4 regions of the Vibrio sp. QJM3NY_26 genome follow, and region 3 is predicted to be linked to each of the others. Evidence: predicted binding sites of a transcription regulator. Region 3 holds the regulator's gene; each other region holds the start of a gene.
The links. The regulator MetJ, encoded in region 3, represses methionine synthesis genes. The targets are predictions, from matches to a motif close to TTAGACNTNTANANGTCTAA.
Positions count from the first base shown of each region.

Region 1: the regulator MetJ is predicted to act here: its motif matches at 4,959-4,978, upstream of metN (methionine ABC transporter ATP-binding protein MetN).
Region 2: the regulator MetJ is predicted to act here: its motif matches at 3,931-3,950, upstream of metE (5-methyltetrahydropteroyltriglutamate--homocysteine S-methyltransferase).
Region 4: the regulator MetJ is predicted to act here: its motif matches at 5,533-5,552, upstream of metH (methionine synthase).

Region 1 is NZ_CM173515.1:2,666,804-2,674,810, reverse strand. It holds gene AC3CH4_RS11785 (Zn-ribbon-containing protein) at 1-561, shown strand, start outside; gene AC3CH4_RS11780 (carbohydrate porin) at 966-2,171, shown strand; gene AC3CH4_RS11775 (MetQ/NlpA family lipoprotein) at 2,264-3,073, opposite strand; gene AC3CH4_RS11770 (methionine ABC transporter permease) at 3,155-3,838, opposite strand; gene metN (methionine ABC transporter ATP-binding protein MetN) at 3,828-4,862, opposite strand; gene gmhB (D-glycero-beta-D-manno-heptose 1,7-bisphosphate 7-phosphatase) at 5,103-5,654, shown strand; gene AC3CH4_RS11755 (MliC family protein) at 5,773-6,108, shown strand; gene treR (trehalose operon repressor TreR) at 6,198-7,142, shown strand; gene treB (PTS trehalose transporter subunit IIBC) at 7,347-8,007, shown strand, end outside.
Region 2 is NZ_CM173515.1:2,180,680-2,188,686, forward strand. It holds gene yciA (acyl-CoA thioester hydrolase YciA) at 1-395, shown strand, start outside; gene AC3CH4_RS09605 (YciI family protein) at 590-886, shown strand; gene AC3CH4_RS09610 (GspS/AspS pilotin family protein) at 888-1,286, shown strand; gene metE (5-methyltetrahydropteroyltriglutamate--homocysteine S-methyltransferase) at 1,395-3,743, opposite strand; gene AC3CH4_RS09620 (LysR substrate-binding domain-containing protein) at 4,022-4,933, shown strand; gene AC3CH4_RS09625 (DUF4250 domain-containing protein) at 5,146-5,346, opposite strand; gene AC3CH4_RS09630 (hypothetical protein) at 5,468-6,148, opposite strand; gene AC3CH4_RS09635 (YgiQ family radical SAM protein) at 6,479-8,007, shown strand, end outside.
Region 3 is NZ_CM173515.1:3,164,018-3,172,024, reverse strand. It holds gene priA (primosomal protein N') at 1-302, opposite strand, end outside; gene rpmE (50S ribosomal protein L31) at 635-853, shown strand; gene AC3CH4_RS14170 (malic enzyme-like NAD(P)-binding protein) at 1,185-2,474, shown strand; gene metJ (met regulon transcriptional regulator MetJ) at 2,707-3,027, opposite strand; gene AC3CH4_RS14160 (O-succinylhomoserine (thiol)-lyase) at 3,236-4,417, shown strand; gene AC3CH4_RS14155 (bifunctional aspartate kinase/homoserine dehydrogenase II) at 4,420-6,831, shown strand; gene metF (methylenetetrahydrofolate reductase) at 7,108-8,007, shown strand.
Region 4 is NZ_CM173515.1:319,250-327,256, reverse strand. It holds lysine riboswitch at 44-221, shown strand; gene lysC (lysine-sensitive aspartokinase 3) at 331-1,698, shown strand; gene metH (methionine synthase) at 1,807-5,484, opposite strand; gene AC3CH4_RS01485 (cation:proton antiporter) at 5,654-6,934, shown strand; tRNA gene AC3CH4_RS01480 (tRNA-Trp) at 7,817-7,893, opposite strand; tRNA gene AC3CH4_RS01475 (tRNA-Asp) at 7,954-8,007, opposite strand, start outside.

The DNA.
Region 1 (8,007 bases), 500 kb from region 3:
GTGTGTTTTGATCGCTTGTCTAACGCGAGTCTACTAGCGCCTAAAATGCGTTTGCTTGGTCGAGATCTTAATTCCGAAGAAGTGGCAGAAGATGAAACGCCAAGTTGGCAGGTGTTATACACGACATTCGTGCATACCTGTTCGCCGCTGCGTAGTGGCGATAGCTTGTTGCCGATCCCTTTGTACCGCAACCCGCCAACCTTCAATGGTGACCATAAAGCCGTGTTGAAATGGCAGACAGAATGGCAAGCCTGTGATGAAGTACAAATGGGCGGGGGTTGCCGTGCTGAACATGCAACGCTGACCGAGATTAGCGATACCAAAAGCGTATTGTTTAAACGCGGCTGGGGCTTGAGAGGGCGCATTGAATTTCTGACTAAGATTCCAACTTATTACTACTTATATCGTGTCGGTGGGATCAGCCTGAAAGCTGAAAAAGAGCGTAAATGCCCTCAGTGCGGTGGAGAATGGCTGCTTGATGCGCCTATTCACGATATTTTCTATTTCAAGTGTGATGACTGCCGATTGGTGTCAAACATCTCTTGGGATCACCTGAAGTAACCCTTTGGCGGTTATTTAAACGTCATATTTTAGGTGTCGGAGTATTGCTTAAGTGCTCCGATATCGATTTTCCCTTTTATATTAATCGTTTACCATCTTGTTTTCTTACTCGATTTCGCGACTCACAAGCTATTTTTCCCCAATCTTTATTCCCCCTAATTGTTAACTACTGTTCCCCCCAAGTAGGTACAGAACGTGATATTCCCCTCTTTCTGTAGCTCCAACGTATTCATAGAAATAATCCAACACCCATCAACTTTTAGTTACATCAATAGTTAGCCTGATCACAATAATCAATCAGTTCTCTTTCAATTTATATTCTTCTCAATATAAATGGGATCGATCCCATGGGAATGTTCCCATTTGTAAAAATAACCTGATTCTAGATCTGAAAGGAATGGACGATGAAACTGTTACCTATTGCTGCTGCACTCTCTACTGCTTTACTTGCCCCTAATTTATACGCTGATGAAACTACGCCATTGGAGTTTAATGGTTATATGCGCGGAGGCGTTGGCCTGAGTAATGAAGGCGGCTCAAACAGCAAGTGGGAGGTGAGTAAAGTTGGCCGACTCGGCAACGAAAATGACCTGTATGGTGAGTTTGGTTTTAAGAAAGAGGTGTATGCAGAGGACGGCGTTTCATTTTTAGTTGATTCCATGTTGTCGTACTGGCAAGGCCAAGATGAAAACGCAGCGGATAAAAGCGTTGATGTGGTGCAATTGAATGTTCAGGCTGTGGGGCTTTTTGAAGATAAGGACATTGGAATTTGGGCGGGTGAACGTTACTACCAGCGTCATGATGTACACATCGTTGATAACTACTACTGGGACGTAAGTGGTATTGGTGCTGGTGTTGAACACATCAATATGGGGCCAGGCAAATTATCGGTCGCTTTGATTCAAGACACCGTTACGGGCGATGTTTTTGATGGGGAAGAAACTACAGCCATGATTGCAGACGCGCGTTATGCCGGGATTCCACTGTGGAAAAATGCGGATCTTGAAGTCGGTATTGATATGAACTTCGCCAATGAAAAACAAGGTCAAACGATCGACGCGGATGACAGTGTAATGCTAACGGCAAGCTTGAATCAAAACCTTTCAGATGGCTTCAATAAAACGATTCTACAGGTTGCTAACTCTGGTTATGCAGAGCAGATGACAACCTTTGGTACCGGTAAGGGTATCGTACGTGATGCAAGCAATAATGACGCCGAGGGCTTCCGATTGATTAACTGGGGCGTGCTTGCGATTGGCGAGAACATCGAGTTTGGCCACACTGTTCGTTATGCAGCATCAACCGGTGTTGGCGCCAATAATAGCGATGATGATTCTTTTAGTGCGGTAATTCGCCCGCTTTACAAGTGGGACAAGCGTATGCGTACCATTCTTGAAATTGGTGGCTTTGTTGAAACTATCGATAACAAAGATGGGGCGGGTGGTAAATTCACAATCGCTCAGGCTTGGGTTCCACAAGTGGGTTTCTGGTCTCGTCCTGAATTCCGTATCTTTGCTACTTATCTAAACGATGCTGAAAATGACAATGCTTTCGGTGAAGGTAAAAACAGTGAAATGAGCGTTGGTATGCAAGTGGAAGCTTGGTGGTAAGTAGAACTTTCTTGTAAATCATAACCAGTAAAAAAGGGGCTGACGTTATGTCAACCCCTTCGGATATCTATAGATTGCTGTAGTTTAGGTGATTACCAACCTTTTACTACGCCACCTTGGAAGATATCAGAAGCTGCGTTGTACACTTCTTCAGTTTGGTAAGCTTTTACGAAGTTCTGTACATTTTCAGCGTTTAGATTTTCTTCACGAGAAACGATTAGGTTTACATATGGAGAGTCTTTGTCTTCAACGAAGATGCCGTCTTTTTGCGGAGTCAGGTTGATAGAGCTCGCGTAAGTTGTGTTGATGATAGACAGTGCAACATCATCAAGAGAACGTGGCAGTTGAGCTGCGTCTAGCTCAACAATCGTTAGATTCTTAGGGTTACCAACGATGTCACGAACGGTTGCTAGAAGACCAGCGCCTTCACGAAGCTCAAGCAGACCTTGTTGCTCAAGAAGCAGTAGAGAGCGACCTAGGTTAGTTGGATCGTTTGGTACTGCAATACGAGCGCCGTCTTGGATTTCGTCTACAGATTTCACTTCTTTAGAGTAACCCGCGATTGGGTAAACAAACGTGTTACCAGCGATTGTTAGCTTGTAACCACGGTCAGCCACTTGCTGATCTAGGTACGGTGCGTGTTGGAATGCATTGATGTCGATAGAGCCGTCATCCAGTGCTGCGTTTGGTGTTACGTAATCTGTGAACGTCACTAACTCAACATCTAGGCCGTACTGCTCTTTTGCGACTTTAGCCGCTACTTCTGCAACTTGTGCTTCAGCACCTGCCATTACGCCAACTTTGATTTTAGAAGTATCCACTCCTTTCTCACCACAACCTGCTAGTACTAGCGCTGAAGCTGCCGCTGCGATAGTCAGTAAACCTTTAAGGCTAAATTTCATAATAATCTCCTTTTAATAAATCTATTTAATTTGGTTCAGACGACTCTTGTCTTAGATAGTTTGCGTTTTAACGCTGAGTCTTTATCTGTGGTCAACGCGGCGAACCAATGAATCACCGATTGATTGAATAATTTGTACAAGCACAATCAACATTACTACTGTCACTGCCATGATGGTCACATCGTAGCGGTGGAATCCGTAACGAATCGCGACATCACCTAGGCCACCGCCGCCTACAGTTCCGGCCATTGCTGAGTAGCTCACCAGAGTCACTAACGTAATCGTTACTGAGTTGATGATAGTCGGAAGTGCTTCAGGAAGCAGAACCTTATTGATGATTTGTGTTGGTGTTGCGCCCATTGATTGAGCGGCTTCTACTAAACCTGTTGGTACTTCAAGTAGCGCACTTTCGATAAGTCGAGCCACGAATGGGATAGCGCCAATTGTTAGTGGAACAATCGCTGCTGTTGTACCGATGAAGGTACCAATCAACATCTTAGTCAGTGGGATGATCGCAACCATCAGTACTAAGAAGGGCACTGAACGGCCTACGTTGACAACCGCACCAAGAATTTTGTTTAGCTTGGTGTTCTCTAATAGGCCACCTTTTTTAGTCGTATGTAGAATCACGCCTAATGGGATACCGACAGCGAAACCAACGATGCCTGCAACAGCAACCATGTAAAGAGTTTCGCCTGTTGCGCCTAATAGAAGGTTACCGTTAAGGCTGATCCAGTCAGCAATCTCGTTGAAACTAAAGGACATAACCAAGCACCTCTACTTTTACATTGTTGTCGCGTAGGAATTGGATAGCAGCATTATCATCTGCTTCATTGCCGAACAATTCAGCAACCATCATGCCGAACTTCACGCCGCCGGCGTAATCAAGGTCAGAGCTTAAGATGCTGACGTCGATGTTGAATTTGCGTGCGATTTGCGTCATCAACGGAGCATCAACGGTTGCGCCTGTAAACTCAAGGCGTACCAGTGGATAGCTGCTGTTTACACGAGTCTCTTGCAAACGTGCTTGGTAATCTTCAGGAATCGTTAGATCGAGCGTTGAACGAATGAACTGATGTGCCAGCTCTGTTTTAGGGTGTGCGAATATTTCACCTACGGTGCCTTTCTCTACTAACTCACCATCACCAATGATCGCGACTTCGTGACAGATGCTTTTAACCACATCCATTTCATGAGTAATCAGTAGGATAGTGATACTCAACTTACGGTTGATTTCACGTAGCAGCTCAAGAATAGATTGAGTCGTTGCTGGATCCAGCGCACTGGTCGCTTCATCACATAGCAATACTTTTGGGTCTGACGCTAGCGCACGAGCAATCGCGACACGCTGCTTTTGACCACCACTTAAGTTCGCAGGGTAGGTATCACGCTTATCCGATAGACCAACAAGCTCAAGTAACTCACTGACTTTCGCTTCAATCGCAGCTTTATCTCTACCAGCAAGCTCTAAAGGCAGTGCTACGTTGTTAAATACAGTACGAGAAGACAGCAGATTGAAGTGTTGGAAGATCATGCCGATGTTACGGCGAGCTTCGCTGAGTTCTGATTTACTGAGTTTTGTCAGGTCAATACCGTCAACAATCACTTCACCTGAGGTCGGGGCTTCCAACATATTTACACAACGGATCAGAGTACTTTTGCCTGCACCCGAAGAGCCGATAACTCCAAAGATTTGACCTTGAGGTATGTGAAGGTTGATATCGATTAAGGCATTGATTTCTTTAGTGCCTTGATAAAAAACCTTGTTGACTTGATTCACTTTAATCATAGAGAAACCCGTGCAGGTGGAACAGAATAATATGTCGATAGCTCGCTCGATTTACAGACGATGCTATGGTGTTCTATGATCTAAGTCAATAGATATTTTTACGTCTAGACGGCTAAACGTCGATTGTGTTGCTAAGGTAGAAACAAATCGTTAACGAACGCAAAACTAAATAGATAGTGATGAAGCAAATAAAGCGTGTAATAATTAATGATTAATAGAGAGTTGATAGAGAACTGAATTTTGTCTAAACCTGCTGTTTTTTTAGATCGTGATGGTGTGATTAACGTTGATCATGGCTACGTACATGATGAGCATGACTTTGAATACATCGATGGTGTGTTTGAAGCGGCAAAAGCGTTTAAAGATATGGGCTATTTATTGGTACTTGTGACCAACCAATCTGGTATTGCTCGTGGCAAGTTTAGCGAAGATCGTTTTCTTTCTTTGACACAGTGGATGGATTGGAACTTTGTCGATAATGGTGTTGAGTTAGATGGTATCTATTACTGTCCTCATCACCCTGAACACGGCATTGGCGACTACAAGCAAGATTGTGAATGTCGCAAGCCTAAACCTGGTATGTTCATTTCAGCGCGTGACTTTCTCAAAATTGATATGGCTAACTCGGTCATGATTGGCGATAAAGCTGAAGACATGATGGCCGCAGAAGCCGCTGGTGTTGGTACCAGAGTATTGGTGAGAACCGGTAAACCCGTGACTGAAAAGGGTGAGGCACTTGCCAGTGCAGTGCTAGATAGCATTAAAGATGTACCAGCTTTCCTGAAAGGCTGATACATTTTCCTATCGTTAACAGGCTTACTTATTACGTCGGTTCTAACCAGTCAACTGGGGTGCTAACCCATAAATAAGATATCAGCGCCGTTAACTATATAAAGATGAGGAACGCAGTATGAAAGCATTGTTGGCAGCATCTCTATGTACGGTAGCGTTAGTCGGGTGTTCTCAATCCGCGGCGCCTGATAGTGCAGTCTCGGATGACCAATTCGTGACTTATCAATGTGAGTCTGACGCTTCATTTAAGGTCGCTTACCTTGGTAATGAAAAAGCGGTATTACGTTTGCCAGAGAATGAATATCGCCTAACTCAAATAGCGGCAGGTTCAGGAACGAAGTACATCTTAGATGATGGAACCTCTGAACTGATCAATAGTGTCACTTTACGCACTAAAGGTGACAACGCACGTCTAGAACTTGGTCGTGTCGTCTATAAAAATTGCCGAAAGTAAGTCATAGTTAACTTCTAGGATTTACAAACAGTTAAGTGAGGGGTTATGCCCTCGCTTTTTCCTCTCTTCCCTTTAACGTTAGACTTTTTATGAGCAAAAAACTCACTATTCTCGATATTGCTAAGCTGTCCGGTGTTGGTAAGTCAACTGTATCTCGCGTTCTGACCAATGATCCAAAAGTGAAACCTGAAACCCGTGAAAGGGTGGAAAGAGTAATTCAAGAATCTGGGTACTCGCCTTCAAAGTCTGCACAGTCTATGCGTGGTGGCAGTCAAAAAGTCATCGGCGTAATCATTTCTCGTCTGGACTCTCCTTCTGAAAACAAAGCGGTAAGTACGATGCTGGCCGAATTGTATCGAGCGGATTACGACGTCGTGATCATGGAAAGTCAGCTTGATAGAGAAAAAGCCAATGAGCATCTGCAGGTTCTCAAGCGTCGCAATGTAGACGGCATTATTGTATTCGGCTTTACTGACTGTGATATTCCTGCGATTGAAGCTTGGGAACACAAAGCGGTGGTGATTGCTCTGGATACCGAGAACGTGACGTCGATTAACTATGATAACCAACAGGTGATCAATAGTGCGTTAACGCATTTAGCAGATCAGGGGATCTCTGAGGTTGGTTTCATTGGCGTTGATCCTAGTGACAAATCAACCGGTGAACTGCGTCTTAAGGCTTATCTCGAGTGGTGTGAAAATACAGGTTCAATTGCGAACTATCGTACTGGTCAACTTCATCATGAAAGCGCTTATCAGTTGGTGGATGAGGTGCTTGCTCCTGCGACTCAAGCGATTGTGTGTGCCAGTGACACATTGGCTCTTGGCGTAATCAAACGTCTACAAGAGCTACAACGTGAAGATGTGGTGGTGACTGGTGTCGGTGGCAATGATCTTCTCTCTTTCTTGTTCCCTCGAGTATTTAGCATTGATCCTGGGTATCAATCTGCAGGTAAATTGGCCGCTAATCTATTGATCTCTCAGCTTTTAGGCAATTCAGAGATCTCTCATCACACTCAATCTCCGATTCTATAATCCACTCAATCAAGCGAAATTGAACTGCTTAGATTAAAATTAGAGTGTGATCTCTTTCAATTAATGGGACTGTTCCCATTTTAATTTATCATTCATATGGGCATTATAACGACCGTAATTGGGAATGTTCCCATAGATCTAAATCCGAGTGGTTATAGCTACATGGTTTAGATGAGTAATTGAATGAAACCAGGGTGGGGTAGTATGAGTAAGATAGCGAAGCAAGACGTTGCGCGTCTTATCGAGTTAGTCGGTGGCAAAGAGAATATTGCAAGTGTCAGCCATTGTCTGACCCGACTGCGTTTTGTATTGAACGATACGGAACAAGCGAACAAAGCAGAACTAGAGAAGCTTAAGCTGGTAAAAGGCTGCTTTACTAACGCAGGTCAATTCCAAGTCGTGATTGGCACCGAGGTTGATGAGGTGTACGCACTTTTGATTGAGCAAACTGGCAAAGATGCATCATCAAAAGATGAGGCGAAGTTGGCTGCTCGCCAGAACATGAACTTCCTTGAGCGTGGTATCTCCCATTTAGCCGAAATTTTCGTACCACTGCTGCCTGCCATTATTACTGGTGGTTTGATTCTTGGTTTCCGTAATGTGATTGGCGACATTCGCATGTTCGATGGCAAAACCTTAGTTGAAATCAGCCAATTCTGGGCAACCGTTCACTCATTCTTATGGTTGATCGGCGAAGCTATTTTCTTCTTCCTACCGGTTGGTGTGTGTTGGGCGACGGTTAAGAAGCTTGGCGGAACCCCTATTTTGGGTATCACGCTCGGTGTGACCTTGGTTTCTCCACAGTTGATGAACGCTTACATGATAGGTAAATCGGTACCTGAGGTGTGGGACTTTGGCTTGTTCG
Region 2 (8,007 bases), 980 kb from region 3:
CTATTCAATCAACTTTGAACCCGATTGGTTCTTTACTTCTTCGCACTTTGGCGATGCCTTCTGATACCAATGCAGCAGGCCAGATTTTCGGTGGTTGGATAATGTCTCAGCTCGACCTTGCTGGCGGGATACTGGCGAAAGAGATCTCTAACGGCAAGATAGTCACGGTTTCAGTATCGAGTATCGAGTTCAAACAACCAGTTTCAGTGGGTGATGTGGTATGTGTTTATGGTGACTGCACCAAGATTGGTCGTAGCTCGATGAATATCGACCTAGAGGTATGGGTTAAGCCGGTACTTGATCACGGTATAGGCGATCGCTACAAGGTATGTGGTGCGACATTCAACTACGTTGCTGTAGATGAAAGCGGTAAACCTCGCCCAATCAACAAATAACCCTTCGACGACCCTATCGCACTTTAAGGTCTTTAGTCGTTTCGATTAAAAATGCTAAAGACCTTCTCACTCTGCCGCACCATTTCACAATTTCTTATCATTAGCTCTTCCAATACCAATTAGTTCGCGTAAATTAGCAAGATAGCGAATTTAAACGCCCTCAATTTAGTGAAGTAAAATAAGGATATCTCAATATGTGGTACGTGATTTTTTCTCAAGACGTCGAAAATTCATTAGAAAAACGCCTAAGTGTTCGCCCACAACATCTAGAACGCCTACAAACACTTCACGATGAAGGCCGCCTTTTGACAGCAGGTCCAATGCCAGCGATTGATTCAGATAACCCTGGTGAAGCGGGCTTCACAGGCTCTACTGTGATTGCTGAATTTAATTCTTTAGACGATGCACAGGCATGGGCAGACGCAGACCCGTACATTGCTGCTGGTGTGTACCAAAATGTCATCGTAAAACCATTCAAGAAAGTATTTTAACGTGAAAAAATGGATTATCGGCTCACTGGCTGCTGTTCTGCTTGCAGGCTGTAGCTCATCGAGTGAACAAGACAAACAAAGACAGCTAGAAATGATGGCGCAACATCGCGCTGGCGTTTTATCCGCAGGCTTGCCGATTGAGTATGGCCCGCTATCGGTCATGCGCGTGCTAGCAAAAAACACGGTTATCGAAATCATGATGATCTACAACCAAGATGCAAAAGGTGCTAAACCTTTAAACCAAGTTGTAGACATGAGTGTGAATAGCTACTGCACCAACTCTGAAGTAAGAGCAAATCTCGACATGGGCTTGGCTTACAACATCAAGATTCGCAACACTCGCGGACAACTGATCGTTGAGAAGCTGATCAGCAAAGAGACGTGTCAAAGTAGCAGCTAGTTTCTAGCTCGAAATTCGAACAAGTATAAAACCAGAAGGCCTCGCAAATGCGAGGCCTTTGTTGTGGTTCATCGTGGATTAACGGATCAATCAAAATCTTAGACTGAATTATACCTCAGCTGATTCCCACTCTTTACGCAGTGTCTTAGTCGCCGAAACTAAGTTAGTTAGTGCGGCTTCTGTCTCTACCCAGTTACGAGTCTTTAATCCACAATCTGGGTTCGCCCACAAACGTTCTGCTGGGATTTTTTCTGCTGCTTTCTTAAGTAAATCAACAATCCACTCTTCAGAAGGAATGTTTGGTGAGTGAATGTCATAAACACCCGGTCCAATCGCATTCGGGTAGTTAAACTCTTCAAACGCTTTCAGTAGCTCCATGTTCGAACGAGAAGTCTCAATGGTAATCACGTCGGCGTCTAGCGCCGCCACTGAATCAATGATCTCGTTGAACTCGCTGTAACACATGTGGGTATGAATCTGAGTTTCTGGTTTAGCACTCGCGGCTGAAATCTTAAAGGCATCCACTGCCCACTCTAAGTACTCTGCATGGTCGCGTTTTTTCAAAGGCAAACCTTCGCGAATAGCAGGCTCATCGATTTGAATGATGTTGATCCCTGCATCTTGTAAATCCGAAACCTCATCACGCAGTGCAAACGCCAATTGATTCGTAATCTCTTTTCGTGAGATGTCTTCACGTGGGAATGTCCAACACAAGATAGTGACAGGCCCTGTCAGCATCCCTTTCATCTGCTTCGAGGTCAGAGATTGGGCATAGGTCGACCATTCCACCGTCATTGGTTTTTCACGCTCGATATCCGCAACCACAATCGCAGGCTTCACGCAGCGAGAGCCATAGCTTTGTACCCAACCAAACTTGGTGGTTTGAAAGCCTGCTAGGTTTTCCGCAAAGTACTCCACCATGTCATTACGCTCGGCTTCACCATGCACAAGCACATCCAAATCTAAGGCTTCTTGACGCTTAACAGCATCTGCGATGTGACCTTTCAGTGCAGTGTTGTATTCCGACTCATTCAGTTTTCCAGTGCGGTAAGCACTGCGTTGAAGACGAATTTCCCCTGTTTGTGGGAACGAACCAATGGTTGTGGTTGGTAATAGCGGTAAACCCAACACCTCAGACTGATGCGCTGCGCGTTCTGCGTATGGAGCACTGCGCTCTGCTAGTGCTTTAGTAATGGTATTGAGTCGAGCTTGAACTTGCGGCTTATTCACATGAGTCGCGCTCTTACGTGCAACGATAGGTTGGCTGTAAGTCTCACACGCCAAAATGGCATTTTGATCGCCATCTAACGCCGCACCTAATAAGCTCACCTCGGTCACTTTCTGTTTTGCAAAGGCAAACCAACTCTTCACTTCTTCGCTAAGCGTCTCTTCTAACTCAAGGTCAACCGGGCTATGCAGCAGTGAACATGAACTTGCGACCCATAGTTTATCGCCTAGCTTTTCTTTCACAGGTTGCAGTAACTCAAGCTGAGAAGCTAAGTCTGCTCGCCACACATTGCGTCCATTGATTGCACCCGCAGAAAGTACCCAATCTTCCGGTAACTTATTCACTACTTCATCAAGTTGCTGCGGTGCGGCAGCCAAGTCGATGTGTAAGCCGTTGACGGGCAATTCCACGATCTTGCCTAACGTATCAGTCACAGAATCAAAGTAAGTGGTCAGCAATAGTTTCACATCGCCTTGAATCACTTGATAAGCCAGTTTGAATGAATCAGCCCACTGCTTTTCAAGTTCCAGAGAAAGGATAGGTTCATCGATTTGTACCCACTCAACACCCAACTTGGCAAGTTTTGCCAGAATCGCCTGGTAAGCAGTAAGCAAACGCGGCAACAAGGTTAAACGCTCAAAGCCCTCTTCCACTTCTTTACCTAGATATAAGTAAGACAGCGGGCCGAGAAGGACTGGCTTCACCTTATGCCCGGCTTTAATCGCTTCACTCACTTCGTCAAACAATTGTGGCCAACTCACCTCAAACGAATCGTCTTTGCTGAACTCAGGAACAATGTAGTGGTAATTGGTGTTGAACCACTTAGTCATGTCAGAAGCCGCCGAACTGTCTTTAGTGCCGTCACTAGACGTATGCGTACCACCGCAGCAAGTAGACTGAACTTGAGACTGACCACGACCAACACGAAACAAGGTATCCAGATCTGGGAAGGCTTTTTCATCTTCAGAACCACCAGCATGACGCTTTGGAACGTGGCCTAGAAGTAGAGTCGTTGTCAGAACATGGTCGTACCATGCGAAGTCACCCGCAGTTGCAAAGCTTAGATTCGCGTCAGCTTGTACATTCCAGTTACGATTTCTTAATTCGCTACCGAGTTGTTTGAGCTCAGATTGATCGATTTCACCGCGCCAGTATTTCTCGAGCGTGAATTTGAGTTCTCTTTTTTCGCCGATACGTGGGTAGCCAAGAATATGCGTTGTTGTCGTCATGAGTCTGTTCCTTATTCGATAATTTTGATTTCCGGTCAGACTGCCTTTGATGATTTCACTTTCCCACAAAGGCGTCTGGATGGCTAAACTATCGCCTTAATCGGACCTATGGACAACGTCCAAATATTCATCTTGTTTATTAATAATATTCATCTGAATCATCCAAAGATGAATGGTTTAAATCCATCTGGACATCTAGACGTTTACAAAAGATCAAAAACACCGTAGGGTGATTATTAAGAAATATTGAATTGGCTTAGGGAATATGAGGAATACTCATGATAGAGCTTAAACACCTTCGAACATTGACCACCTTGAGAGACAGCGGCTCACTGACTGCGACTGCGACTTCTCTTCATCTAACTCAGTCAGCGCTTTCTCATCAGTTGAAAGATCTTGAGGCTCGTATTGGCGGTCAGCTTTTCCTGCGTAAAACTAGGCCAGTAAAATTCACCTCTGAGGGTGAGATCTTGCTTAAGCTTGCCGATGAAATACAGCCAAGAATAGCTAAAGCAGAAAACGAACTCGCAAGCCTGAAAGAGGATGTGAATGGTCGTTTACACATGGCGATTGAGTGTCACTCATGCTTCCAATGGTTAATGCCTGCTTTGAAGGAATATCAAGTGGCTTGGCCAAGCGTGACGCTAGATTTTTCGTCAGGCTTTGGTTTTGAGCCGCTGCCCGCATTAATGGCAGGTGAGTTAGATTTGGTGATCACCTCTGATATTCAACCGCGTTCGGAAGTCCATTACGAACCGCTTTTTGATTTCGAGATGCGTTTGATTACCGCAATCAATTCACCTTTGGCCGAAAAATCGAGTATTGAACCGCAAGATCTTAGCGATATCACGATGCTCTCTTATCCGGTTCAAAAACAACGTCTTGATGTTGTGAAGCACTTTTTGCAACCGGCAGGCGTAGAGCCGAAGAAATGGAAACAGGCAGACAACACATTAATGTTGGTACAAATGGTATCGGCTGGTTTAGGTGTTGCGGCATTGCCGAACTGGGCGATCAGCGAGTTTTCAAGACAAGGGTTAATCGCCAGTAAACCACTGGGCAAAGGACTTTCAAGACGACTGTTTGCGGCGGTAAGAAACTCCGAGAAAGACAAACGTTATCTGCAAGCTTTCTTTAGCACGGCAAGACAGCAAAGTAAGAGTCACCTAGATGGCATTGAGGTCGTTTAAGAGACTCGTTGTTGGGTTAGTTTATGCCTGCGTTGAACCTGATAGGCATGCGCCAGAAACAAAAAAGTCACAGATTATCTGTGACTTTTTTCTTTTAGCTTTAGTACCGACGATGGCGGCACTTGTTCATTCTCGATACTAGCTCACTCTCGATAACTGGCTCACAATCGATAACTAACTCGCTATCAATAGAACATGCGCCAATTTGCTGCTTATCTTGGATAAGACTTAAACTGGTTAGTTAATGGATCGTATTGATAGCCAAGCATATCAAGCTTACCTACAACACTTTCTATATCCATTTCATACATACTGATCAGCTCTTCAAAGCTATCGCATTCTAAGCGAAGTTTTTCATTCACGATTCCCAGCAAAATAATGCTATCGAAACCTTTGACGTTGCTTAAATCCATCCCGTACTCCTAACGAACACACCGACTAGATTTAAGTTTAGAACGCTTACCAACACCACGCTAAAAAACAGATCACACTTTTTCGATTCAACACCGAAAGGCTTGTGAGATCAGTAACCGCCTACATCGCCCAAACTGGCGTTAAACCAACAGCCGCCGCCAATAACATCAACAATGAAATAGTCAGCTGAAGCTTTTCAGGGGTTTTGACAAACAGCAAATGCCAACACCAAACCACGATAGAAGAGATAAGCAAAGCAAAGCTAAACAACAAAGTTGAAATAACAGGTTCTAGTTGCGCTTCAGACAGTGAATAAACGTTAATCACGGTCGCCAACACCACCAACATGCCACTTAATACGCCCACAACAGGCAGAACGCGGTGAAATGCTTGTAAGCGCGTTCTTGCGATAGTCAGGAGTAAATGTCCGAAAGAAGCACCCAGTAAAGCCACCAGCAACACAGTCGCAATAATACCGACTGGATTTACCTGTTCGCTTGCTTGGATAGCAACGTATGACAGCGCCAAACCACACGCAAGATACATCACCCAGATAGGGCCTGAGTCACGTGTCTTCTTAGTTTGAACTTGAGAATAGAAATAGAAGATAGCGAATACGATCAGAAACGCTTCAATTCTTAATGAAGCAACAGCAAGCCAAAGCACGCCAATCGCAGGTAACATCTTGTGAATACGGCCACGTTGACCAGGGCAAATGTCACCCTTCACTAAGATTAAAGTTAAGATCAGTTGGGCTCCTAATAGCATGGGAGCAAATTGTACTAATAATGATTCGACCATTGTGGATCTACTTATTCAGACTTATTTTCGCGAATAATATCAAAAACTGCTGCGAACACTAATCAAAATCACAAATTAGCGACGTTATTCAAGGCTTCAACTATGCTGTTGTATGGTTCTTTTGTCAGCATTATCTGCAAAATGGCGAAAGACATCAGAACTAACAGGGGCATGTTCTACTGGCTAGTCTAGGCTCATGCCGCTATAATTCCCGCCTCAAAAATCAGAGGTTGAAATATGTACAGCGATATCACTCCTATTCACGAACACAAAAAATACTGGGCCGAGTGCTACGGAACAGCACCCTTTTTGCCTACCAGTAGAAAGGAGATGGATGCTCTTGGATGGGATAGCTGTGACATTATTATTGTAACTGGTGACGCTTATGTCGATCACCCGAGCTTTGGTATGGCTATCATTGGCCGTTTGCTTGAAGCTCAAGGCTTCCGCGTGGGCATCATTGCCCAACCAAAGTGGGACAGTAAAGATGCCTTCATGGAACTGGGTCGACCTAACCTATTCTTCGGCATCACTGCGGGTAACATGGATTCCATGATCAACCGCTACACCTCTGATCGCAAACTTCGTCATGACGATGCCTACACACCAAACAATGAAGGTGGTAAGCGTCCTGACCGTGCAACTCTGATTTATTCTCAACGTTGTCGTGAAGCCTACAAAGGCACGCCAATCGTTCTTGGTGGTATTGAAGCGAGCTTACGTCGCGTTGCGCACTACGACTACTGGTCTGATAAAGTTCGTCGCTCTGTATTGTTTGATGCAAAAGCAGACATCCTTCTTTTCGGTAACGCTGAGCGTGCACTGGTTGAAGTGGCACACCGCATTGCCGATGGCGAAGACATGTCAACGCTGACAAACATTCGTGGTACTGCTATCAACTTGCCTGCAGCGCCTGAAGGTTACAAAATTATTGATTCTTCTCGTATCGAAAAACCGAACAAAGCCTACGTTCCGGTTAACCCGTACGAAGTAGAAACGCAATGTGATACCAAGAAAGATGAAAAAGAAGAAGTAAAGGCGCAGCCAATTACGATTCGTCCTTCTCGTCACGATGCAAAAACAACCGCGGTTCGTATCCCTGGTTTCGAAAAGCTCAATAACGACCGTATTCTTTACGCTCACGCTAGCCGTATTCTGCACCTAGAGACCAACCCGTATTCAGGTCGTGCTCTTATTCAACGTCACGGTGACCGCGAACTATGGGTAAACCAAGCGCCAATTCCTCTTGCAACTGAAGAGATGGATTACGTGTTTGGCCTTGCGTACAAGCGTGTTCCGCACCCTATGTATGGCAAAGCAAAGATCCCTGCATACGACATGATTAAAACTTCGGTTAACATCATGCGTGGTTGTTTTGGTGGTTGTTCTTTCTGTTCAATCACAGAGCACGAAGGTCGTATCATTCAGAACCGTTCGAAAGAATCGATCTTGGATGAAATCGAAGACATTAAAGATAAAGTACCTGGCTTTACCGGTACGATTTCTGACTTGGGTGGACCAACGGCGAACATGTATCGTCTAGGTTGTTCTGATCCTAAAGCTGAAATTAACTGTCGTCGCCCATCATGTGTGTTCCCTAAAATCTGTGAAAAACTGAACACAGACCACCAGCACACCATTGACCTTTACCGCTCAGCGAGAAAGGTTCCGGGCATCAAGAAAGTGATGATCGCATCAGGCGTTCGTTATGACCTTGCGATTGAGTCTCCAGAATACGTACGTGAGCTTGTGACTCACCACGTTGGTGGTTACTTGAAGATTGCTCCAGAGCATACTGAAAAAGGCCCTCTGGATCTGATGATGAAACCGGGCATGGGCACTTACGATCGTTTCAAAGA
Region 3 (8,007 bases):
AGAGCATTAGCCAAGGTTTCACCCAGTGGATACTGATAGAACTGGCTGCACCATACCAAGAGTGAATAGACCGATTCTGGCCAAACAGGTTGGTTGTCTAATAAGGCTTTAATGGGCTTGAGCTTGTCTAGCTCGAATTCAGATTCGTTAACCAGAGCTGTAACAATACCTGTTAAGGTTTGTCGTCCAAAAGGCACAGATACTCGTCCACCAATAATCGGGAATAGGTGGTTAGGAATCTTGTAATCGAACTGCTTGTCTAGTGGAACAGGCAGTGCCACGCGGGCAATCATTGGACGCATAAAGGGACAGCTTTATCTGAGTTGACGAGAGCGAACAGTCTAATGGATAAGGGCGTTAAATTCGAGGAGCAGTTTGGATGAGAGTATCGAGTTAACGAAGGAAGATAACGAGAGCCCGAAATCTCAGGCCGACAAAGGAAATAAAAGAGGCTATTGGTGAAAAATGTATCAAATCAGTTGATCCTGCCTTATAGATTCATTACTATACTGCGCCTTAAAGGTATGGCTTTATCGCAGTTTAGTGATGCAGCGGTGTCTTTATTTTATTTTTTAACTACGTGTGGTGTGCGGCTTAGAATCGTATAGCGACACGGCCTACTTGAGGTTATCCCATGAAAACTGGTATCCACCCAGAATACAAAGCAGTTTCTGCAACTTGTTCTTGCGGCAACACATTTGAGTTCAACTCAACGCTTGCAAAAGAATCTATCCACCTAGACGTATGTGACAAATGTCACCCATTCTACACTGGTAAGCAACGTATCGTAGATACTGGCGGCCGTGTTGATCGCTTCAACAAGCGTTTCGGTGCTCTTTCTAGCAAGAAGTAATTCTCGCTATTTAGACATAAAAAGGACACTTCGGTGTCCTTTTTTGTTGCCTGAAATTTAAGAAAACGCTGAATCTTATTCAGCCATCAACTTCTCGAAACGACAGGCAACCCGCTTGAGTTTTGTTTCATAACTTACACCCAACACTCCATTCTTGAAATCCGCTCGAAAGTTCAACAAGCGACAGTAATTTCAACTGCTCACTGGTCTTATTAGTAGTGAAATCTCGTTTTTTAATGAGACAGAGGCTTTAACCACCTAGGAACTTTGAAGTACATCTATTAACATGAACAAGATCCCCCAAATAATAATATCCTAGGAACCTACACCTATGTCTGAAGACAGCCGCCAAGATCAATCCTCTCAAGCGTTATCGCCTCAAGAACAATTCCGTCAGCAAGCTCTTGATTACCATGAGTTCCCAATTCCAGGCAAAATTGCCGTAGCACTGACGAAGCCTGCAAACTCTGCAGAAGACCTAGCACTTGCATACAGCCCAGGCGTGGCTGAGCCTGTTCGCGAGATCGCACAGAACGTTGATAACGTTTATAAGTACACAGGTAAAGGCAACATGGTTGCAGTTATCTCTAACGGTACAGCGATTCTTGGCCTAGGTAACCTTGGCCCTATTGCTTCTAAACCTGTTATGGAAGGTAAAGCGCTACTGTTTAAGCGTTTTGCTGGTTTAGATTCTATCGATATTGAAGTAAAACACCGCACAATCGATGAGTTCGTTGATACGGTTGCGAATATCGCAGATACATTCGGCGGTATTAACCTAGAAGACATCAAAGCACCTGACTGTTTTGAGATTGAGCGCCGCCTGATTGAGCGTTGTGATGTCCCTGTTTTCCATGATGACCAACACGGTACAGCGATTGTAACGGCTGCAGGTATGCTGAACGCGATTGAGCTTCAAGGTAAGAAGCTTGAAGAGTGTAAGATCGTTTGTTTAGGTGCTGGCGCAGCAGCTGTTGCTTGTATGGAACTGCTGATTAAGTGTGGCGCTCAGCGTGAGAAGATCTACATGCTTGACCGTAAAGGTGTAATCCACACTCGTCGTGAAGACTTGAATGAATACAAAGCGCTATTCGCAAATAACACGGACAAGCGCACGCTTGAAGATGTTATTGAAGGCGCTGACCTGTTCTTGGGCGTATCGGGTCCTAACCTGCTACCAGCTAAAGCACTCACGCTGATGGCTGATAAGCCTGTTGTGTTTGCATGTTCAAACCCAGATCCAGAGATCAAGCCAGAGCTTGCTCATGAAGTTCGTTCTGACCTTATCATGGGTACAGGCCGTAGCGATTACCCGAACCAAGTAAACAACGTACTTTGTTTCCCATTCATTTTCCGTGGTGCGCTTGATGTGCGTGCGAGCGAAATCAATGATGAGATGAAGCTGGCTGCGGTTAAAGCGATTCGTGAACTAGCGAAAGAAGAAGTTCCGGCTGAAGTACTTGCTGCTGCAGGTGAGACTGCACTGGAGTTTGGTAAAGGCTACATCATTCCTAAGCCAATGGACCCACGTCTACTTCCTCGCGTAGCACAAGCGGTTGCAGTAGCGGCCGTTGAATCTGGCGTAGCTCGTATTGAGATGCCTGCTAACTATATGGCTTAATGCTTTAATAATTTAATAATTTAATAATTTAATAATTTAATAATTTAATAGCTTAATAGCTTAATAGCTGTTGCTCTATTGAGCGAAAAAGAATAATAAAAAACCGACTCATAGGAGTCGGTTTTTTTTATGTCTATCATTCACAGAGCAGCTACCGATAACGTAGTGGGTGATGTGACAAATAAGGTTCAGCTATAGCGAATCAATATTGAAGGCAGTGACTGAGTTGTTTTTATTCTTCGTCAAACGCTTCGAATTCGATACCCATCTCTGTCATCAGCTTTTTCACTTCAGTCGGGATGTCGTCTGGACGGTCTTTACGGAGATCTTCATCCGTTGGCAGTGGTTGGCCTGTGTACGCATGTAGAAAGGCTTCGCACAGTAGCTCACTGTTTGTTGCATGGCGTAGGTTATTAATCTGGCGGCGAGTGCGCTCGTCAGTAAGAACCTTTAACACTTTTAGAGGGATAGAAACTGTAATTTTTTTTACTTGTTCGCTTTTCTTTCCATGCTCAGCATATGGGCTTATGTATTCACCATTCCAGTCGGCCATTGCGTACCTTCATCACTTTAGTTGTTAGAATAAATTAATAGTGGTGATTTTAGCGGGATTTACTGCCATAAGCAAAGACATATAGACGTCTAGAAGTGTTGACGTCTCACATTTATGAAAGTAAAGTGAATAACATATATCTAACACAGCCGCAAAATGCCGACAAGCCGCTGTGATTCTCAGACGCAAAACTTGTAAGGAAGCACCTATGAGCAGCCGGAAGCCAGCAACAATCGCAGTACGTACTGGTATCGAGTCAGACACGCAACACCATGCCGTTGTCCCACCTATTTATCTTTCGACTAACTATGGGTTTCCCGCTTTTGGTGAAGTGCCAAAGTACGATTACACCCGTTCTGGTAACCCAAACCGTGGTTTATTAGAAACGGCATTGTTTGAGCTTGAATCTGGCAAAGGTGCAGTGGTGACTAACTGTGGTACTTCGGCACTTAACTTGTGGGTATCCGCTTTCTTAGGCGGTGATGATCTTATTATCGCACCACACGACTGCTACGGTGGTACTTACCGCCTATTTAATACCCGCTCGTTAAAAGGTGACTTCAAAGTTTTGTTCGTTGATCAATCGGATCAAGCAGCGTTGGATGCGGCGATCGCGCTCAAGCCAAAGTTGATCTTAATCGAAACGCCATCGAACCCGTTGGTTCGTGTGGTTGATATTGCAGAGACTTGCCGTAAAGCGAAAGAGGTAGGTGCTCTGGTTGCTGTCGATAACACGTTTTTGACGCCTGTGTTCCAAAAGCCTTTAGAGCTGGGTGCTGATTTTGTTATCCACTCAACCACCAAATACATCAACGGACACTCAGATGTTATTGGTGGCGTTGTCGTGACGAAAACTGAAGAGCACGCTGAAGAGCTTGCATGGTGGGGCAACTGTATTGGTGCGACCGGCACACCATTTGATAGTTACATGACTCTACGTGGTATTCGTACGCTAGGTGCGCGTATGCGTGTTCACGAAGAGAGTTCACGTGAAATTCTGACGGCTCTGCAACAACAAGATCTGGTGGGCACTATTTACCACCCAAGCCTTCCTGAACACCCGGGTCACGAGATCGCGAAGAAACAGCAGTTGGGCTTTGGTTCCATGTTGAGCTTTGAGTTTGCGGGCTCTTTTGAAGCACTTAAATATTTTGTAGATAAGTTAGAGTTATTTTCTTTGGCTGAATCACTGGGTGGTGTTGAAAGCCTGATTTGTCACCCTGCGTCGATGACTCACCGTGCGATGGGCGAAGAAGCATTGGCAGAAGCGGGTGTTTCTCAACAACTACTGCGCCTTTCTGTTGGCCTTGAAGATGCGGAAGACCTAATCGACGATCTCAAGCAAGCGTTTGAAAAAACACAACGCTTTATTGCTGAAGGGGAGGTTTAATAATGGCAACCTTTCGCCAGCTACATAAATTTGGTGGCAGCAGTTTAGCGAACCCTGAATGTTACCAACGCGTGGTCAACATTCTTAGAGAATATTCATCAGCGACGGATTTGGTGGTGGTATCGGCCGCAGGCAAAACAACCAACCGCTTAATTGAGTTTGTCGAAGCGCTCGACAAAGATGGTCGTATTGCTCATGAATGCCTGCAAACCCTTCGTCAGTTTCAACTTGAACTGATTGAGGCTCTGCTTGAAGGTGAAGCCGCCTCGCAACTAACGGCAACCATTCAACAAGAATTTACCGCTTTGGGTGAGCTTACAGCTCCCTTGAGTGAAGCACAAAAAGCACAAGTACTGGGTCATGGTGAGGTTTGGTCTTCACGTTTGTTGGCGACGTTGTTGTGCCAGCATGACTTACAAGCGGTTGCTCAAGATGCGCGTGCCTTTTTACGTGCAGAAGCGGGTGCTCAACCTGAAGTTGACCGCGCACGCTCTTATCCTCTGATTAAAGAAGCCTTGGCGCAGCATGCACATTGTCGCGTGGTAATTACTGGCTTTATGGCTCAGAACTGCGAAGGCGAAACGGTGCTGCTTGGGCGTAACGGTTCGGATTACTCTGCAACTGTTATTGGTGCTCTGGCTGAAGTTGAACGCGTGACAATCTGGAGTGATGTGGCGGGCGTATACAGCGCAGACCCTCGTTTGGTTTCGGATGCGTGTTTATTACCTCTGCTTCGCCTTGATGAAGCCAGTGAATTAGCTCGTCTTGCGGCTCCAGTGCTACACAGCCGAACGCTACAGCCTGTCGCTCAAAGTGCTATGGATCTCAGCTTGCGCTGCAGCTACCAGCCGGAGGCGGGCTCTACACAGATAGAGCGAGTACTGGCATCGGGGCGTGGTGCAAAAATTATTACCTCTTTGGATGAAGTTCTTATCGTGCAATTGACCTTTGGTCACGGCCATGATTTCGACCGTCTGGAGAGTGAAGTCCTTGAAGGGCTTAAGCGTGCTCAATTAGAGCCGCTTGCTTATGAATTAGAACCCGATCAACACTGCTTGCGCCTTGCTTACACGGAAGAGATCGCTGGTGGTGCATTAGAATATCTACAAGATCACGCGATTGAAGCTGAGATTAAACTGAAAGAAGGTTTTTCTCTGATTGCTGCAGTGGGTGCGGGTGTGACTAAGAACCCGAACCATTGCTACGGTTTCTACCAGCAGCTCAAGAGCTCGCCAGTGGAGTTCATCTCAGAAGCGAACTCAGGCTTAAGCTTGGTAGCCGTGATTCGTAAGAGTGAAACATCAAGCCTAGTGAAAGGTATTCACTCTCAACTGTTCCAAGCTCAGAAGCGTGTTGCGATTGCCTTGTGTGGTAAGGGCAACATTGGCTCAAGTTGGTTAAGCCTGTTTGCTGAGCAAAAATCGGAACTTGAAAAGCGTCGTGGAATGAACTTTGAATTGGTTGCGGTGGTTGATAGCCAAACCTATTGGTTCGACGATCAAGGCATTGATGCGACTTCAGTTGGTAAACGTTTTGATGATGAAGCGATTGCTAACAATGGTAACGACTGGCTAGAGCGTTTAGGTTCTATTCAGAGTTACGATGAAGCTGTGGTACTCGATGTCACCGCAAGCCCAGTGCTTGCTGAAAAATACCTACAAATTGCACAACAAGGTATCCACCTGATCTCGGCTAACAAGGTGGCAGGATCTGCATCGAGCGAGTATTACCATCAGGTACAAGATGCTTTCGCTAAGATCAGCCGTCACTGGCTGTACAACGCGACAGTGGGTGCTGGTTTACCTATCAACCACACTGTGCGAGACCTGCGTGAGAGCGGTGACGATATCATTGCTCTGTCTGGTATTTTCTCTGGCACTTTGTCTTGGTTGTTTCAACAGTTTGATGGCACGGTGCCATTCAGCGAACTGGTTGACTTAGCGTGGCAACAAGGCCTGACGGAACCGGATCCTCGTGCTGATCTAGATGGCTCAGACGTGATGCGTAAGTTGGTGATTCTAGCGCGTGAATCGGGTTTGGATATCGAACCTGAAAACGTAAAAGTGGAATCGCTCGTACCTGCGGAGCTGCAAGAGCTATCAGTGGATGACTTCTTCGATAAAGCTTCTGTTCTAAGCGAAGAGTTGGCTGAGCGTTTGGAAAAAGCGCACTCTCAACAAAAGGTTCTACGTTACGTAGCGCGTTTGGAGAAGAATGGTAAAGCAACCGTAGGCGTTGAAGCACTATCGAAAGAGCACGCACTGGCGAACTTACTGCCCTGCGATAATATCTTTGCGATTGAGAGTAAGTGGTACAAAGATAATCCATTGGTTATTCGTGGCCCGGGTGCTGGACGTGAAGTAACAGCTGGCGCAATTCAATCTGATCTAAACAGAATGTCTAGCTTGTTTTGATACTCAGATCGGTTGGTATAGTACGTAAATAGCATACTATTCACTAAGATAAATAAGGCTGAAAGCACGATGTGTTTCTCAGCCTTTTTTCTTCCTTATTTTTGCTTTGCGACCCATCTAACGACTTGAGTTTTACTCACGATCTACTTGAGAAAAATTCATAATGGATCTGTTGACATTAAATCGTATTCAATACATCCTACAGACATATAGACGTCTAAACGTCGTTTAAGGATTTGAGTTTTTAGTGGTTGCTTTTACCACAGGGAGAGTAAGATGGGATACACACACGCTAGTCATATCGACGCTTTAAATCAGAATATCGCTGAGCTTTCTGACAACATCAATGTGTCATTTGAGTTTTTTCCACCAAGCAGTGAGAAGATGGAAGAGACCCTATGGAACTCTGTTCACCGTCTTAAAACACTTCAACCAAAATTTGTATCGGTAACTTATGGTGCAAACTCGGGCGAACGTGACCGTACCCACTCAATCATTAAAGAAATTAAGAACCAAACTGGCCTAGTGGCAGCGCCGCACCTAACGTGTATTGATGCTAGCCGTGAAGAGCTAATTCAAATTGCCGACGATTACTGGGCAAATGGTATTGAGAGCATCGTTGCGCTGCGTGGTGACATTCCAGCAGGCGGTGGCGCGCCAGAGATGTATGCATCTGACCTAGTCGAGCTACTTAAATCTCGCCACGATTTTGATATCTCAGTAGCGGCATTCCCTGAGGTTCACCCTGAAGCAAAAAGCGCTCAATCAGATCTTATCAACCTAAAGCGTAAAGTGGATGCGGGTGCTAACCGTGCAATCACTCAGTTCTTCTTTGATGTAGAAAGCTACCTACGTTTTCGTGACCGCTGTGTAGCGGCAGGTGTGGATGTTGAGATTGTACCGGGTATCTTACCGGTTTCTAACTTCAAGCAAGCGTCTCGTTTCGCTGCGATGAATAACGTAAAAGTACCGGGCTGGATGGCGAAGCAATTCGAAGGTTTGGATGATGATCCAACAACTCGCCAGTTAGTCGGTGCGAGCCAAGCGATCGATATGGTTCGTACGCTGAGCCGTGAAGGCGTGAAAGACTTCCACTTCTACACGCTAAACCGTGCAGAAATGACCTACGCACTTTGCCATACTCTAGGTGTTCGCCCACAAGTTGCTGCGCTGTAA
Region 4 (8,007 bases), 600 kb from region 3:
CGGATTGACATTGTTACCGCAAACACGTTCAATGAAATGGCTATCTAGCAGAAGAGGAGCACTGCCCAGGCAGATGTTTTGTGGAACCGCATTTCCAATACAAAGCATCAAGGGGGAGCAGTGCCGAGATAATAAAAGGATGCAGGACCTTTATTATCGGTTGAGCGGGCTGAATCCCGGCAACTGTCGCCATTTCTATATGGTGAAGAGCTTCTGAGGTTACTATTCTAATAATTCCTCTCTTTTTGCTCTAAATACTCTCTTCGAAAAACATCGGACGTTGGATTACCCAACCGTAATTTTATTTTAGGAAGTCGTGGGAGATATATCGTGAGTGCATCTAATGTAGCTGGTTCTTTTAATGTCGCTAAGTTTGGTGGAACAAGTGTTGCCAACTTTGAAGCAATGAGCCGTTGTGCTGCCATTATTGAAAATAACTCGAATACGAAACTGGTTGTGAGCAGCGCGTGCTCAGGCGTCACCAACTTGCTGGTTGAACTAGCGAATGGTGTCCAAGACAAAACTCGTCGTCAGGAATTATTGACGCAATTGACTGACATTCATAACGCGATTCTTGATCAGCTAGCTGACCCAATTAGTATTGAAAAAGATGTGCACAGCATTCTCGATGACATTGCGAGTGCAGCCGAAGCGGCATCATTCCAAGCCAGTACTAAACTCACCGATCACCTAGTGGCATGTGGCGAACTAATGTCGACACATATCCTCGCTCAAATCATTCGCGAGCGTGGCACACCCGCTGTCCGTTTTGACATCAGAGAAGTGATGCGCACCAATGATGACTTCGGCAAAGCTGAACCACTGTTAAAAGATATTGCAGCCTTAGCTCAACAGAAATTGATTCCACTATGCCAACAGCAAGTTGTCGTTACCCAAGGCTTTATCGGCGCCGATAGCGAAGGTAACACCACAACGTTAGGTCGTGGTGGTAGTGATTACTCAGCGGCACTGATTGCAGAATCTGTACAAGCGATTGGTTTAGAAATCTGGACTGATGTTCCGGGCATCTACACCACGGATCCACGGATCGCATCGAAAGCATCCCCTATCCCAGAGATTAGCTTCAGCGAAGCATCGGAAATGGCAAACTTTGGCGCGAAGATCTTGCACCCATCGACTCTAGTCCCGGCACTACGCCACCAAATTCCGGTATTTGTCGGCTCGTCAAAAGCACCAGAGCTCGGTGGCACATGGATTCGTCAACAAGTTGAAAGCTCCCCTCTGTTCAGAGCGCTTGCCCTACGCTGCAATCAAACCATGGTTACGTTACGCAGCGCCAATATGTTCCATGCTTATGGCTTCCTCGCAAAAGTGTTCGAGATCCTGGCTAAGCATAAGATCTCTGTCGATCTTATCACTACCTCAGAGATCAGTGTCTCACTCACTCTCGATCAAACAGATACATCAGGTGGTGCTCCTCAGTTACCAGAAGCCGCTCGAATTGAGCTTGAAGAGCTGTGTTCTGTGGATATTGAACACGACCTATGCCTTGTTGCTCTTATTGGCAACAACATGAGTGAAAGCAAAGGCTATGCGAAGCAAGTATTCGGCACGCTTGAAGATTTCAACCTACGTATGATTTGTTACGGAGCGAGCCCACACAACCTGTGCTTCTTGCTTGATGAATCTGTCTCCAAGTTAGCGATTCAAAAGCTGCATCAAGAGCTGTTTGAATAAAACGATGGTTGCTCGATTAGTTTAAAATCACCAAACGACAGATACAAAAAGGGTTGCTCTTAAGCAACCCTTTTATTTTTACGAATCAAAGCCCGTCATAGATTCAAACTAGTTAATGTTTGGACCTAACCACTTCTCAGCTTCCAACATATCCCAACCTTTACGATCAGCATAGCTATCCACTTGATCCTGTTGAATCTGAGCAATCGCAAAGTATCGTGAATCAGGATGCGAGAAGTACATACCAGACACAGAAGCACCTGGCCACATCGCATAACTAGTTGTTAGTGACATGTCGATCGCTTTTTCAACATCCATCAACTCCCACAACGAACCTTTTTCAGTATGCTCAGGACAAGCTGGATAACCCGGAGCTGGACGAATACCTTGGTACTTCTCTCGAATCAAATCGTCATTAGACAAATCCTCATCAGGCGAGTAACCCCAAATGTCCTTTCTCACTTCTTTATGCAGGTATTCAGCGAACGCTTCTGCCAATCGATCAGCCACAGCTTGAATCATAATCGCGTTGTAGTCATCACCATTGGCTTTGTATTCATCAGCAAGTTCTCTCTCACCAATACCACCCGTCACCGCAAAGCCACCAATCCAGTCCGCTTTACCGCTATCTTTCGGCGCAATGTAATCTGACAAACAGTAGTTAAAACCTTTTGGCTTTTCGGTTTGTTGACGAAGGTTGTGCAGAACCTTTAATACCTCGGTACGAGATTCATCGGTATACACTTCAATATCATCACCAACACTGTTCGCTGGGAACATAGCGCACATACCACGAGCTTCAAGCAACTTCTCTCTTTGTACTCGATCCAATAAATCATTGGCGTCTTTAAATAAGCGCTTCGCCTCTTCGCCTACTTCTTCATGATCAAAAATTGCCGGGTACTTACCAACCAAAGACCACGTCATAAAGAATGGGGTCCAATCGATGTACTTACGTAAAGTAGCGACATCAAAATCCTTGAAGATGTGCACTCCTGGCTTAGCGGGTGCTGGCGGAGTGTAAGCATTCCAATCAATGGCCACTCTGTTAGCACGCGCTCTCTCAAGCGAGACTGGCTTAGTGCGCGGCTTCTTGCGGTTGTGTTGATCACGAACGCGGTCGTAATCTAGAACCAACTTCTCGACGAATGCGGGCTTCAATTCATTAGATAACAATGAGGTACATACACCAACAGCACGTGATGCGTTATTGACATAAACAACGGGCTCAGAATAGTTCTGTTCAATTTTAACCGCTGTATGTGCCTTAGACGTGGTTGCGCCACCAATCAACAAAGGCAACTTAAAGCCTTGTCTTTCCATCTCTTTCGCAACATGCACCATTTCATCGAGAGAGGGAGTAATCAGACCCGAGAGACCAATGATGTCGACGTTTTCTTCTTTGGCTACCTTGAGAATTTTTTCACATGAAACCATCACGCCTAGATCGATAATTTCGTAGTTATTACACTGTAAAACCACGCCAACGATATTCTTACCGATGTCGTGAACATCACCTTTCACTGTTGCTAACAGTATTTTCCCGTTAGTCGCACCGACGTCTTTAGTTGCATTAATAAATGGCTCAAGATGGGCGACAGCTTGCTTCATTACACGGGCAGATTTCACTACTTGAGGAAGGAACATTTTACCTTCACCAAATAAGTCACCGACCACATTCATACCATCCATCAAAGGACCTTCAATCACTTCAATAGGGCGAGAAGCATTAACACGAGCCTCTTCTGTGTCTTCAATGATGAAATCAGTAATGCCTTTCACCAAAGAGTGCTCTAAGCGCTTTTCTACTGGCCAGGTGCGCCACTCTAACGCCGATTTATCTTCAACCTTTCCAACTGCACGCTCTAAGTATGCAGTCGCAATATCCAATAAGCGCTCCGTCGAGTCATCACGACGGTTAAGCACCACGTCTTCAACAGCTTCACGTAAGTCTTCAGGCACATTATCGTAGATCTCAAGTTGACCCGCATTAACGATGCCCATATCCATACCGTTTTTAAAACAGTGATACAGGAATACCGCGTGAATAGCCTCACGAACGTAGTTATTACCGCGGAAAGAGAATGAAACATTCGACACACCACCCGAGATCATCGCATGAGGAAGATCACGTTTGATATCACTTACCGCTTCAATGAAATCCACCGCGTAATTGTTATGATCATCAATACCCGTAGCCACTGCGAAAATGTTCGGGTCAAAAATAATATCTTCTGGCGGGAAACCTACTTCATCAACAAGAATGTTGTAGGCATTAGTACAGATCTCAACCTTACGTTCTCGAGTATCTGCCTGACCTAGTTCGTCGAACGCCATCACGATGACTGCTGCGCCATAACGACGAACCAGTTTCGCTTGTTCGACAAACTTCTCTTTCCCTTCCTTCAATGAGATAGAGTTAACGATGCCTTTACCCTGAATACATTTCAGACCCGCTTCGATAACTTCCCATTTTGAAGAGTCGACCATGACTGGCACTTTCGAGATCTCAGGCTCAGACGCACATAGATTAAGGAATTTAACCATGCACGCCTCAGCGTCTAGCATCCCTTCATCCATGTTGATATCGATGATCTGAGCGCCGTTCTCAACTTGCTCTCGAGCAACACTCAAGGCTTCATCGTAAAGCTCTTCTTTTATCAATCGCTTAAATCGAGCAGAACCGGTAACGTTAGTACGCTCACCCACGTTCACAAATAGAGATTCTTTGTCAATCGTTAATGGCTCCAAGCCAGATAAACGGCAAGACACTGGCAAATCAGGTAGTTGACGCGGAGTTACGCCTTCAACGACATCGGCCATTTGGCGAATATGTTCTGGCGTCGTACCACAACAACCGCCAATTAAGTTCAAGAAGCCACTTTCAGCCCACTCCTTAACGTGTTCTGCCATCTCTTCCGGAGATAGGTCATATTCACCGAACGCGTTGGGTAAACCTGCATTAGGGTGAGCAGAAACATTGCATTCAGAGATACGAGACATCTCATTGACGTATTCGCGGAGTTCATCAGGACCTAACGCACAGTTCAATCCAAATGAGATAGGTCTAACATGACGAAGGGCGTTATAGAATGCTTCTGTTGTCTGCCCTGAAAGCGTACGGCCTGATGCGTCAGTTATGGTGCCGGAGATCATTACTGGCAATTTAATACCAATTTCTTCAAAAACCGATTCAACAGCAAAAGCACATGCTTTCGCGTTTAGCGTATCAAAGATAGTCTCGATAAGAATAAGATCCGAACCACCCTTGATAAGAGCACGAGTCGATTCAGAGTAAGCTTCAACCAATTCATCAAAGCTAACGTTGCGGTAACCCGGGTCATTGACATCAGGAGAGATAGAACAGGTTCGGTTAGTAGGGCCTAAAACACCGGCAACGAAACGAGGTTTGTTCGGAGTCTTTGCTGTCCACTCATCAGCAGCTTCACGTGCCAGTTGAGCAGCCGTAAAGTTAATTTCTTCGCTAAGGCTTGCCATATCGTAGTCAGCCATAGCGATGGTTGTAGAGTTAAAGGTGTTGGTCTCGAGGATGTCGGCCCCAGCTTCCAAATATTCCGAATGGATATCTTTGATAAGCTTAGGCTGTGTAAGTACTAAAAGGTCATTGTTGCCTTTTAAGTCACTATGCCAATCAGCAAAGCGTTCACCGCGATAGTCTTGCTCTTCCAATTTATAATCCTGAATCATGGTACCCATGCCACCATCGATCAGTAAAATTCGTTGCTTCAACAGAGCTTCAATCTTTTGCCTTACATTACTTCCCACAATACAACCTCATTCCTTTAATTATCTCTCCATCCTATCACACATTTAAAAGGAGTCTAGACGTCTAAAAAAGGAAATTGATTACCGACTCATAACAAAAAAATGTTTGCTATTTGAGCATGAGACAACGAAAATTAATATTCATACTTTGTTACATGTTGGGATCCCAATGTCGGTCTACTACACCTTATGCTTCTTGTCCGCTGCTGCCATGCTTATTGCTTTCGTGAATACCAAAATTGGTAAAATGCAGACAACCATCGCCATTACAGCTGGTTCAATGATGTTATCTCTATTGATTATCATTGCGGGACAAAACAATTGGTTTCAATTGGCTGACATCGCCTCAGAAACTGTTGCCAGTATCAACTTTGAAGATTTCCTCCTGAAAGGAATATTGGGATTCTTACTCTTTGCTGGTGGTCTTGGGATTAAGTTACCTAATCTAAAAGATCAGAAATGGGAAATAACAGTACTGGCTCTTGGCGCTACACTGTTTTCGACATTCTTTATTGGTTTTGTGCTCTATGGATTCTGTCAATTCATCGGCATTCAATTTGATTTGATTTATTGCTTACTCTTTGGCTCTCTAATCTCACCAACCGATCCCATTGCGGTGTTAGCTATAGTCAAAAAGCTCGACGCTCCCAGACGAATCTCTACTCAAATCGAGGGAGAATCTCTATTCAACGATGGTTTTGGCCTAGTGATCTTCGTTACCCTATTTACCATTGCGTTCGGTACAGAAGCACCGACCGTAGGTAGCGTGACCATGTTATTCGTCCAAGAGGCTATCGGTGGTATCGTCTATGGCTTTGTTCTAGGTTTAATATTCCATTACCTAATCAGCAACACCGATGACCACTCGATGGAGTTGCTATTAACCATAGGTATTCCGACAGCTGGTTATGCCTTTGCTGAAGTCCTACATGTATCAGGACCGTTAGCAATGGTGGTCTCAGGTATCATGATTGGTAACTGGACGCGCTTTATTGGATTCTCGAAAGAGAGTGAGGATCACCTAGACCACTTCTGGGAATTGATAGATGAATTCTTAAATGGCGTATTGTTCTTATTGATCGGTATGTCGATGTTGTTATTCAAATTCCACCAAGAAGACTGGATCTTAATGGCGTTCGCAGTACCTCTAGTGCTAAGCGCACGCTACCTAAGTGTTTTCTTGTCTTATATCGGATTCAAACGCTTTAGAACTTACAACCCTTGGTCAATCAAGATCTTAACTTGGGGTGGGTTGCGTGGTGGACTAGCTCTAGCCATGGCACTTTCAATCCCTTCAGGTATCTGGGTGATTGAAGACAAGGCAATAGATGTTAAAGAGATAATCCTCGTCATGACATACGCTGTTGTTGTGTTCTCAATCTTAGTTCAAGGTTCAACAATTACTCCGATGATAGAGAAAGCGAAACAAGCTGAGAAAGAGTTAGATTAACATCTCAAAATATTAAACTAGGCTGCCTAATATAGGTGGCCTTTTTTGTGTCTGATGAAAATCAGATTCACCAATTTCCTAACTGAAGCTCTAGCTGAAAGGTATATGTTACACATCGATCGTATCTCGACATTTGATGAACAATAATTAGAGTAGTCAAAGCTTAATCGGGGAATTTAGATTTGGCCTGAACCAAAGCGAAGACAAAGGATGTTTAATCATGATGCGAGCGACGTGATGAACAGCGATCTTAGCCAAAAATCTTACTGGCAGTGAAGCATACAAAGAACTCGTTCTTCTACAACACTAGCGAGTCTACCCACTAGAAAAGAGTTCCGTTGCATAAGCATTCCTTCCGGAAAAAATAATGAGACTCAAGGCCTAACAGCAATAGCTTTAGTCACTACCAGAAACTACGCAGCCAGATCAGTGCTGAACAGAAAGCTCTAGTGTTCGACTAAGTCTTCAAATACAGCAAGGTTGTATTCAATAGGTATTAAGCGATTCGACTAAATAGGGGGAGCTAAAGGAGCACTTAATACTTCTAGCGTTACATTAAAGGTGACAGGCATAAAAAAGGCTCTAGCATTTCTGCTAGGACGCGCAGTCTAGAGCCTTAAATATCGCAGGGGTGGACTGAGCCAGCACTCCGGAGATTAGACCGGGCTGGCGATCCAGCTCCCAACATTGCTCCGTAGAAGCAACAGATGCAAAAAAGCCTCAGCATTTCTGCTGAGGCTTCGTATATGGCAGGGGTGGAGAGATTCGAACTCCCAACACGCGCTATTTTGGTAAGTCGGAGAATCCGCTACTTTGCTAATAGCGTATATATTAGATTCAGAAAGCAAAAAGGCTCTAGCATTTCTGCTAGAGCCTTAAATATGGCAGGGGTGGAGAGATTCGAACTCCCAACACGCGGATTTGGAATCCGCTGCTCTGCCAATTGGAGCTACACCCCTAAAACTTTTTACTACGTCAGATTCGAAAAAACCTCGCACTAGGCGAGGTTATCGAATAAGTGGCGGAGTGGACGGGACTCGAACCCGCGACCCCCGGCGTGACAGGCCGGTATT